DNA from 4 places in the Paenibacillus sp. 01T422 genome. Region 3 is predicted to be linked to each of the others. Evidence: riboswitches for the same ligand, from Rfam matches in the RefSeq annotation. Region 3 holds a riboswitch; each other region holds the start of a gene.
What was found. A riboswitch is a leader RNA that binds a small molecule or an ion and turns the genes downstream of it on or off. The one in region 3 is predicted to bind cyclic di-AMP.
Positions count from the first base shown of each region.

Region 1 (2,200 bases), on a different contig from region 3:
AAAGTGGTGCTCTCTCTGCACCCGTCGGATGAACGCTTGTAGTTCCTGCTTAGTTTCACATACGGCTGCATGCTCCAACCAAAGGAAAAACCTTTTTTTACATATGGCAGAAGCATGCAGCGGAAAGGTCTCTCTTGATTTAATAACATAGAGTCCAGAGGGAACATTCTTCCAAGGCGCCGTGAAATTCATGCGGATAGATAACCTTGATCGTTTCTCCCAATCTTGCTCCTTTTGTTTATTACGTATAGACCTATACATGTTCATGATCACGTAATGCTCGGAGATTTCAGTCCATTTGGCATAACCAGCTTGCTGCGCTTTTTGAATAATTTCTGTCTTCTCCTTACAGAACCAGTACCCGGCAATAACAGGGAAGCGGTTAGCCTCTTCTAGCCATAAGACACCGAACCACTCGTAAGTTAAGCGGATCGGATTTAACGCATCGGGGATTAACCCTAAATAATAACGGGGAGCGGTAGCCATCGTCATTTCTCCTTTGCACGTAAGACCTGTCAGAAATAATGTGTGTGTTCTGCTCTTCAATTGTAAGGGTGGGAGTAATAAAAATGGGGTAAATAAAAGGGGGGTAACCTATAAAAAAACGATAAAAATGGCGTAAATGGAAGAAAAGCGAAGCTTGGATAGCGATAATGCATGCTTTGATTAATTGGAAGCGCACCCATTAGTCATTATGCCATTAAAGAGGTCGCGGTACGTTTTACAGGCTGAGCTCCAGGGCGTAAGATTCAGAGCATCAACTTCACACAAGTTGATAACGCTGAGTCCCCGCAAGGGGAACGGGGGAACCAATAGAGGACGACAGTGGATCAACGTCTTCGTGGGGTGAATCCAAGGCAAGCTCCAGCTTGCCAAGGTAGGGCGCTTCCAAGCCCGAATCCGACAGCTAACCTCGTAGGCGAATTGGGAGAGAGCCAACGTTCTATCGTGCTAATCACAGCTCGTATCTACAAGCTGCCATGAAGCCCGAGAGCAGAGAGTCTCTGCTCACAGGCTTCTTTTTGTTGTCCAAAAAATGAGGAGAGTGAATCTAGTAATGGTTCCCGAATGCAAGATTACCCGAATTGAATGCTACCGCTTTGATGATGAGTTATCCGACAAATTGCTGCCTGGGCATGGCCGCGACTGCCATTGTGGTATCCTTTCCATCTCAACAAGTCTGGGGACATGTGGGTTAGGGGATTATGCAATTCCTTGCGGCAACCTGAAGGGGGATCTCGTTCAATGGGCTGTTGTCTTTCAGAAGCTCAAAGGGCTTTCCCTTGAGGACGGTTTGGAATATGTCCTTCAGAAGAAAGAGGCATGGGGGGAAACAAGGACTCATGTCATGGAGTCGGCATTAACGGACTTGTCTGATAAGCTTCAACATCGATCAATAGGCAAAAAAGAGCTGGATGTTCTATCGAATAGGTCCTATATCTTTGACCATTCAGAGGCTTATGTCTCTTTCTAAGCAGGCATTTTTATGCTTTTTTTATATGCACGCTATAGATTCTTTACCTCATTTTTATACAGTTCGGCGTTACAATGAGTCAGGAAAGGAAGCGATGAACGTCATGCAAAGCGATTTGCTGCTGATAGCTGCGCCGACCAAGGCTGGCGAGGACTTTATGAAGCAAATAAAGTTGAGTGGCTTCCCTTATATTGCATTAACCAACAATAAGATGGAAAAACTCAAGCTAGAAGGGCAGGGAATGAATAAAATCATCCAAGTGGATACATCGGTACCGGGTAAATCTACCCCTATCATTCCCGATTATCCGATCGGAAGCATTATTTTGTTCGAAGAGAGCTTGACGTTATGCTGCCGCTATATTCAAATATGCCGCAGTTGGACTTCAGGGCCTATCTATGTGATAACCCAAAGCGTAAATCCCAGATTGATTTACAAAGTGTTAGGCGCTGACTATGTTATTTATTCTAAAAACGGTGATGTGAAATTTCTATTATCATCTCTATTACAAACAAATAAATTAGGTTCTGTCTGATTTGAAGGAGGTGCGTTATGTACAACGATGTGACGATGATTTTATTAATGGCATTAACTTTCCTCGGGTTCTGGGGATTTATGAAATTTTGTGAAAAAGCGTAAGCTGATGCTTTCGATGCAAGTTTTTGAATGAAAACTTATAGGAGGCAACCAAATGATTGTAATTGGACTAATTGCGCTAGCTATCAT
Region 1 is NZ_JBFTQB010000004.1:4,327-6,526, forward strand. Features, by position in the region: gene AC1DUA_RS00460 (hypothetical protein) at 1-486, opposite strand, end outside; cyclic di-AMP (ydaO/yuaA leader) riboswitch at 770-938, shown strand; gene AC1DUA_RS00465 (hypothetical protein) at 1,058-1,474, shown strand; gene AC1DUA_RS00470 (hypothetical protein) at 1,569-2,009, shown strand; gene AC1DUA_RS00475 (potassium-transporting ATPase subunit F) at 2,166-2,200, shown strand, end outside.
Region 1: it holds a riboswitch for cyclic di-AMP, as region 3 does, so the genes downstream of both, AC1DUA_RS00465 (hypothetical protein) here and AC1DUA_RS04230 (stalk domain-containing protein) in region 3, are expected to answer to the same signal.

Region 2 (2,200 bases), on a different contig from region 3:
CCATAAAATTTCGATAAAAATCGCATTATTCCGCGGACGAAAAAAAACACCTGCCTTCTATGCCTTTCCTTTGAAAGAACATAGAAACAAGTGTTCGATAGTCCTATCCTTACATAACTCTTCTCGCTCCGACATACCTTGCACTCCAATACGCGCTCGAAAGGCTATCTACAGCCACGCCTCTGGATGTAGTCGCTGAAATGAATCGATCATTGCCGAGATAAATGCCCACGTGATTCACAGTTTTTGAAGCAAAAAACACCAAGTCTCCGGCTTTCAAATCCGTGACTATCGTACCTGCTTCGCTGTGCATCTCCGCTGACGTACGAGGCAAATCGATCCCTTTCGCTTGATACAAAAACCGCACAAAACCGGAGCAATCAAATCCATTCGGTGTCGTACCACCCCATACATAACGCACGCCCATATAAGCATTTGCCGCCTGAGCAATTTGCTCACTCACAGACGGAACAACAGGAGCAGCGGCGGCAACGACCTTAGGAGCTGGAGGTGGTGCTATCCAGGCTGGTTTGTGCGACTTTCCGTCCACATCCACAATCGCGATCTGGTTGGCTTCATTCCATTCAATTGGTGAACCGAAGGTTTCCGTGATGAAACGCAGTGGAACATAAGTGTTCCCTTGATACACGGTTGGACTGCTTTCCAAACTGATCTTCTTACTGTTCACAAGCGCTTGTTGTTGCTCTGTAACTAGTAGGATTGACTGCTGCTTGTTAACCAGCGTGACCTCGATTTGATCCTCTTGCTTCTCCCAGCTCACCTGATAGCCCAGCTTCTCAGATAACACTCGGAGTGGAACTTGCATGATGCCTTTGTCATCAATGTAAGGCTGAACTTCTGGAAACTTCAGCAGCTCCTCATTGACTTGAACCTTGACAGGACGGTCCGTAGGCGCAGAAGCGGCCTGAGCGGAATGTGCAGTAAACATCGGTACTGCGGCACATAAAATTGCGCATGAACAAATAAGACGTAAAGAAAAAGATTTCAAAACCTTGCCTCCTTGACGCCTCCGAGGTTAGTTGACGGGTTCGGGAAGAGGTTTTCCCTAGTACGCTTAGCTAGCAGCGCTCATTCACCCCAAATAAAGAAGTCCCCCGTACCGGAGCTTTTGATGCTCCGAGATTCGGCATTTTTTGTCTATGTTAGACTAGCATAGTTTATTTAGTAGATACAACTTTTGCGAAACGGTAAGTTTTACCAACGAATTTTGTCGCATAATACATACATATTGCACAACATAATGCGCAAATGAACATGCAACGCAAAGCACAGCAAAGCACACAGCGTAGGGCACAGCAAAGCACACAGCGTCAGACACAACAAAAAACCACCCCGTCGGGTGGTTTGCTACTAGGAGTAGCCTAGTAGCCAATTACTGACAGCGCTCGCTCGCTGACTGTGTTTAATGCTTCTAGTTCTGAGGCGGATAATGACAATGAGGCCGCTTTTATATTATCTTCAAGATGATGCTCGTCCTGCGTGCCTATAATAGCCGAAGTAAGTGCTTCCTGGTGCAGCAACCAAGCAATTGCAATCTGTGTTACGCTAGCGTCCTTGGAATCAGCCATTTCTTTCATGACAGCCAGAAGCTCCTTCTCCGCCTCCAGATGCTCCGGTAGGAACAGCCTTCTCTCCTTACGGAAGTCTCCCTCTTTCAACATCTTGCCATGAAGATGGAAAGCACCCGTCAGGATTCCCTTCGCGATCGAACTGTAGCTCATCACACCAACGTTATGTTCCTGGCAAAATGGTAAAACTTCTTGCTCGATAGCTCTGTGGAGCAGGCTGTATTCCGGCTGAATCACATCGATCTGTGCGTAATTCACCGCTTCTTTCAGCTGCTCCAAAGAGAAATTCGAGACACCGATGGCTCGAATCAAGCCTTCTTCCTTCAACTTCACAAATTCAGCAAGTGTATCCTTTACCGGGATCTCATAACTTGGCCAGTGAATGTAATAAACATCTATGTAATCTGTCTTCAAACGTTTCYAACTGTTTTCTGCTGACTTCCGTACATCTTGAGGAGCAAGATTGCTGCGGCTCACCTTAGTCGTAATGATGCATTGCTTGCGTATCTCTGCCAAAGCAGCTCCGACGATTTCTTCCGAGTGTCCATTGCCGTAGCCTTCAGCCGTATCGAACGTTGTGATGCCTAGCTCGAACGCTTTACGGACGAGCT
Region 2 is NZ_JBFTQB010000034.1:7,950-10,149, forward strand. Features, by position in the region: gene AC1DUA_RS03445 (C40 family peptidase) at 110-1,009, opposite strand; cyclic di-AMP (ydaO/yuaA leader) riboswitch at 1,011-1,160, opposite strand; gene AC1DUA_RS03450 (aldo/keto reductase) at 1,383-2,200, opposite strand, start outside.
Region 2: it holds a riboswitch for cyclic di-AMP, as region 3 does, so the genes downstream of both, AC1DUA_RS03445 (C40 family peptidase) here and AC1DUA_RS04230 (stalk domain-containing protein) in region 3, are expected to answer to the same signal.

Region 3 (2,200 bases):
TGGCTTATTTCTTGTCGCGCCAATCCTGCTGTAGCTTACGCAGCTCCTGCTGGAGGTTGCTGCCAGCCTCCTTCAGCGTCTCTCGCGACACGCGCCCCGCCACGCGCAGGCCCTGCATCGCTTCCCGGCCGAGCTCGCGGCCGGTTGCTTCCAGCTCGCGGAGTGCCTCGCGAGCCTCCTCCTTGGACAGCCCGCTGCGCGGCTGTCCGGCTCCTGCTGCGCTGCCTGCACGCAGCGCAGCTAGCTCGTCTGCGAGCGCCAGGCAGACGTCCTGGCTGCTTGCGTACTGCGCGCGGTACTGCGCGCAGGCTGCTTCCAAGCGCAGCTTCTCTTGCAGCGCTATACGCGCCAGCTCTTCGTCGCCAGCGCGCATGGCTAGCTCAGCCTGCTCAGCGCGCAGCTGTGCCATCTCCTCCGCGTCGACGCTTTGGCTGCGCAGCTCAATCGTTCGCTGCAGCGCCTCCTCGTAGCGCTCTTCCAGCTCGGCAATGCCGCGCGATGCGCCAGAGTGTCCGGAGCCTCCGGAGTGGCCACCTCCCCGTTCATGCAGGTCCAGCTTGCTGGCTGCCTCCTGCCAGGCCACATCCGCCATTTTGCCAATTCGATCAAATACGCTCATTATCCCACACCCCTAGGTTCCTATTGATTAATTGAACTCTGCCGAATCGTTTTGTTTTTTCAGCATGCGATAGCCGTAATACATTAACCACACAGCAAACACAATCGCGAGGAATCCAGATAGTTTTGTAATTAAAATCAAAGCGCCAATACCAAAAATAACCCATCCAATCTTCTTTCCATTACTTATCCCCACATAACCAAGCCCCACCATCGCCACAGGAACCAAAAGTCCCATGAAATGAAAATGCATGCCTACTTGATGCATACAAATGAGGAAGCCTACTGCTATTAGAATAAATGCCCAACTTTTCGATCGATTCATGCTCATTATTGCACCGCCCTTCGCGTAATCTTCATGCTACTATCGTAGCCGAAATGGATTCAGCTCAAAACGGACTCCCGACTGTTTTTGTACCTAGACCTAAGTCCAGTACGCACTAAGACCCTTACCCATATTTTGGGCGTTGTTTCTCTTATTCTATCAATGATAGAATATTTGAAGCCGAGTCCGGTGCACAGACAAAGTGCCGGTACGGGGGACGATTTACATGGGGTGAATATTTGCTCTGTACGCAGAGCAGACTAGGGAGAACCTTCTTCCCGAACCCGTCAACTAACCTCGGAGGCTCATTTGAAGGAGGATTACCAATTGAATTTGATTACAAAAGGGTTAACGTGCCTTGCTGTGTCCGTCACAGTTTTGGCAGGGGGCTTTCTTTCCCCATTTTCGGGACATGCTTACGCAGCCGCGAGTATGGACGTGAAAGTTCAAGTCAACGATGACCTGGTTCAATTTCCGGATGCACAGCCTTATTTGGATGACAACCATGCTACACAAGTACCGATCCGTTTTGTAACAGAGAAACTGGGTTATGATGTACAATGGCATAAGGAAGGCGACGAAATCAAAGTCACACTTAATAACGACAAGCACTCAATTTCCTTGGTGTCAGGTCAAAAAGAGGCCGAAATCGATAGCACTCGTGTCGAGATGGACACACATGCCGAGTTCCAAAACGGGCGTGTATACGTGCCACTTCGTTTTCTAAGCAAWGCTTCCGACATCCCCGTTCAATGGGACGCAAGCAGCAAATTAGCGATTCTGAGTAAAGACGGCAATCATCATGCACCTGATTATCAGCTATTTGAGTCAACAGCTTACTCGGCAGATCCATCTGAAAATGGTGGTTTTGGCGCCTACGACTATATGGGGAATCCATTAGGAATCGGAACGGTCGCTGTAGATCCATCTGTTATTCCACTTGGATCTAAGCTCTATATAGAAGGCTATGATTTCAATGGCCTGCCAAAAGGCGGCATGTATGCTTATGCAACGGATACCGGTAGTTCCATCAAAGGCAATCGCGTTGATATTTTTGTTCCTGGCTCTCAACAATCCTTACGCAAATTTGGCTTACAAACTGTTAAAGTGTACAAACTAAACCCGTGATGCTCACGGGTTTTTTATTTATTGGTGCCAACAGCGCTCCTCTTTTAAACTCCTGGATAGTTGGTATGCGAATCAAGCTAAAACTTTAATCATGGGAACTGTAGTCCGTTATTTAATGAAAAACAAACT
Region 3 is NZ_JBFTQB010000043.1:1,981-4,180, forward strand. Features, by position in the region: gene AC1DUA_RS04220 (PspA/IM30 family protein) at 5-619, opposite strand; gene AC1DUA_RS04225 (LiaF transmembrane domain-containing protein) at 647-949, opposite strand; cyclic di-AMP (ydaO/yuaA leader) riboswitch at 1,112-1,264, shown strand; gene AC1DUA_RS04230 (stalk domain-containing protein) at 1,271-2,071, shown strand.

Region 4 (2,200 bases), on a different contig from region 3:
TTGGGCATCCGCAAATTCGTCCGCATGATCCATCGACCATTTTATTTTGTCATGAAGGTCCTGGGCATCTGATCGATGCCAGACTCTGGCTCGTCCAAAAGGACGGGACGCGGCTGCGCTGCGCCAAGGAACAAACGCATGATGAACTCATCACGCATGAATATTGGCTTGCCGACGGCTCTAGATTTGCCTATGTGTACCGGCATAAGGATGATCTCTATCACGAAAGTATCCGGTTCATGGACTCGGAGACGCTGGAAGAAGAGATCTGGATGAACAGCTCCAAGTATTGCCATTTTATTTCCAATGCCAACCATACGCAGATCGTAGGGGACGGACAATTGCCCGAGCAGCATTTCATTTATTTAGTGGATGTAGCATTGAGGCAAGAAGAGCGGCTGTGCTCCCATGGTACTAGCTGGAAGTCATACGGCAACACACAGGACGCCCACYCGCATCCGACTTTCTCGCCTGATGGCTCGTTTGTTATCTTTACCTCGGATATGGAGGGAGTTCCCAGTATTTATAAAGTGGATTTGGTTACAAGGAATGCATGACTAATGACATAGCATATATAAGAAAATATTACTATTGCTTCTCCTTAAGCATTGGAGTAAATTGATAAAATACGCTTAATTCTTTAGATTAAAGAAGCGGGGGAACCAAGTTTCCTGGGGTGAGTACACATCTATCGTGTTAGGGTTAACTTTCAACCCGAATCCGTCAGCTAACTTCGTCAGCGTAGAAAGAGAAGGATAGAAATATTAATTGGAACCATGCTACTTGAGGTTCTATTCCCTCGCTTCCTTTTTCTCTTCTAGAGAAAATAGGAGGAACTAGACATGCTGCTAAGGAAAGTAACCAATGAGCTGAAGAATCTTTTTCCATGGAAGAGATCTAACAATTCTGCACAACGTCATCATGAGATTCTTCACTTAAAACAGCGTTTGGAAAAATTCGACATTCAATTTCCGAACTTGGCTTACCGACCATCAGACGTAGAAACACAGACTTTAATGGAAATAAGCAAAACGGTCGCTCAGAGCAATGAGCTGCTCGATCAACTAAGCTCAGAAAAGGAATTAGCGGTTGAACAATCGCTAGCCAATCGCGTCGGAACCTCTCCCCAAATTTTGGAGGATCATCACAACTTTATCGTCACCATGGCACATATCCTTAGTGGTCCGTATCCTTGCCTTAGAGAGTACATTAACAGCAATACGATTTAACTATCTCCAATAATAGTGAAGGAGCTTGCCTTGCGGCAGCTCCTTTTTCGTATTTTTAAGTAGTAGAACCCCAAGCATATACACGACCAAAGAAGCGTTTGATAAGTTCAGCAACTTGCTGGCTTTGTTCCTCCAGAACAAAATGCCCTCCGCACAAAAAATGAGTTTCCACACAATTTGATAGTTCTCCGAAGGCAAGAGCTCCTTCCAACGTAAAGATAAAATCATTTTTGCCCCAGGTTATCAGGATAGGAGGTTGATAAGTTCGTAAGTATTGCTGCCAAACAGGGTATTGTGCCACATTGGTCCGATAATCGTAGCCTAATTCCAATTGAATTTGGCTATTACCCGGTCGATCCAAAAATAATTGGTCCATTAAATAACCATCGGGGCTAATCAGATAAGGCTGGCACACGCCAGTTACATATTGCATTTGCGTAAATTCAAAGGTTACTAGCTTGGCAAAAGCTGCTTCGGTTGCAGGATTTCGATCCACCCAAAGTGCTTTGAAAAGATCGAACGGTTTCCCTAATCCGTTGGCACTAACTACGGCATTCTGAATAACGAACCCGAGAATGCGATGCGGATTGCGAACAGCCAGTCTGAAGCCGATTGGTCCCCCATAATCATGGGTGTACAAAATATATTGAGAAATACAGAGAGAATCAATAAGCTTTTCAATCATAATCGATAGATTCTCAAAGGTGTATGAATAGTCTTCTATGGAAGGCATACTGCTATTTCCAAATCCTAGATAATCAGGCGCAATGATATGAAATCGGTCTGCCAGATGAGGAATCAAATCCCTGAACATATGGGATGAGCTTGGAAAACCATGAAGAAGGATGATGGTTGGATGATCCGGACTTCCGGCTTCGCGGAAAAATAGCTCCCAACCATCGATCTTCATTTTTTTATAATAAACCATGATTTCAACTTCCTCTCCAGCGAGTTCATACTAATCCCTAACA
Region 4 is NZ_JBFTQB010000749.1:319-2,518, reverse strand. Features, by position in the region: gene AC1DUA_RS30465 (oligogalacturonate lyase family protein) at 1-557, shown strand, start outside; cyclic di-AMP (ydaO/yuaA leader) riboswitch at 620-756, shown strand; gene AC1DUA_RS30460 (hypothetical protein) at 843-1,229, shown strand; gene AC1DUA_RS30455 (alpha/beta fold hydrolase) at 1,285-2,157, opposite strand.
Region 4: it holds a riboswitch for cyclic di-AMP, as region 3 does, so the genes downstream of both, AC1DUA_RS30460 (hypothetical protein) here and AC1DUA_RS04230 (stalk domain-containing protein) in region 3, are expected to answer to the same signal.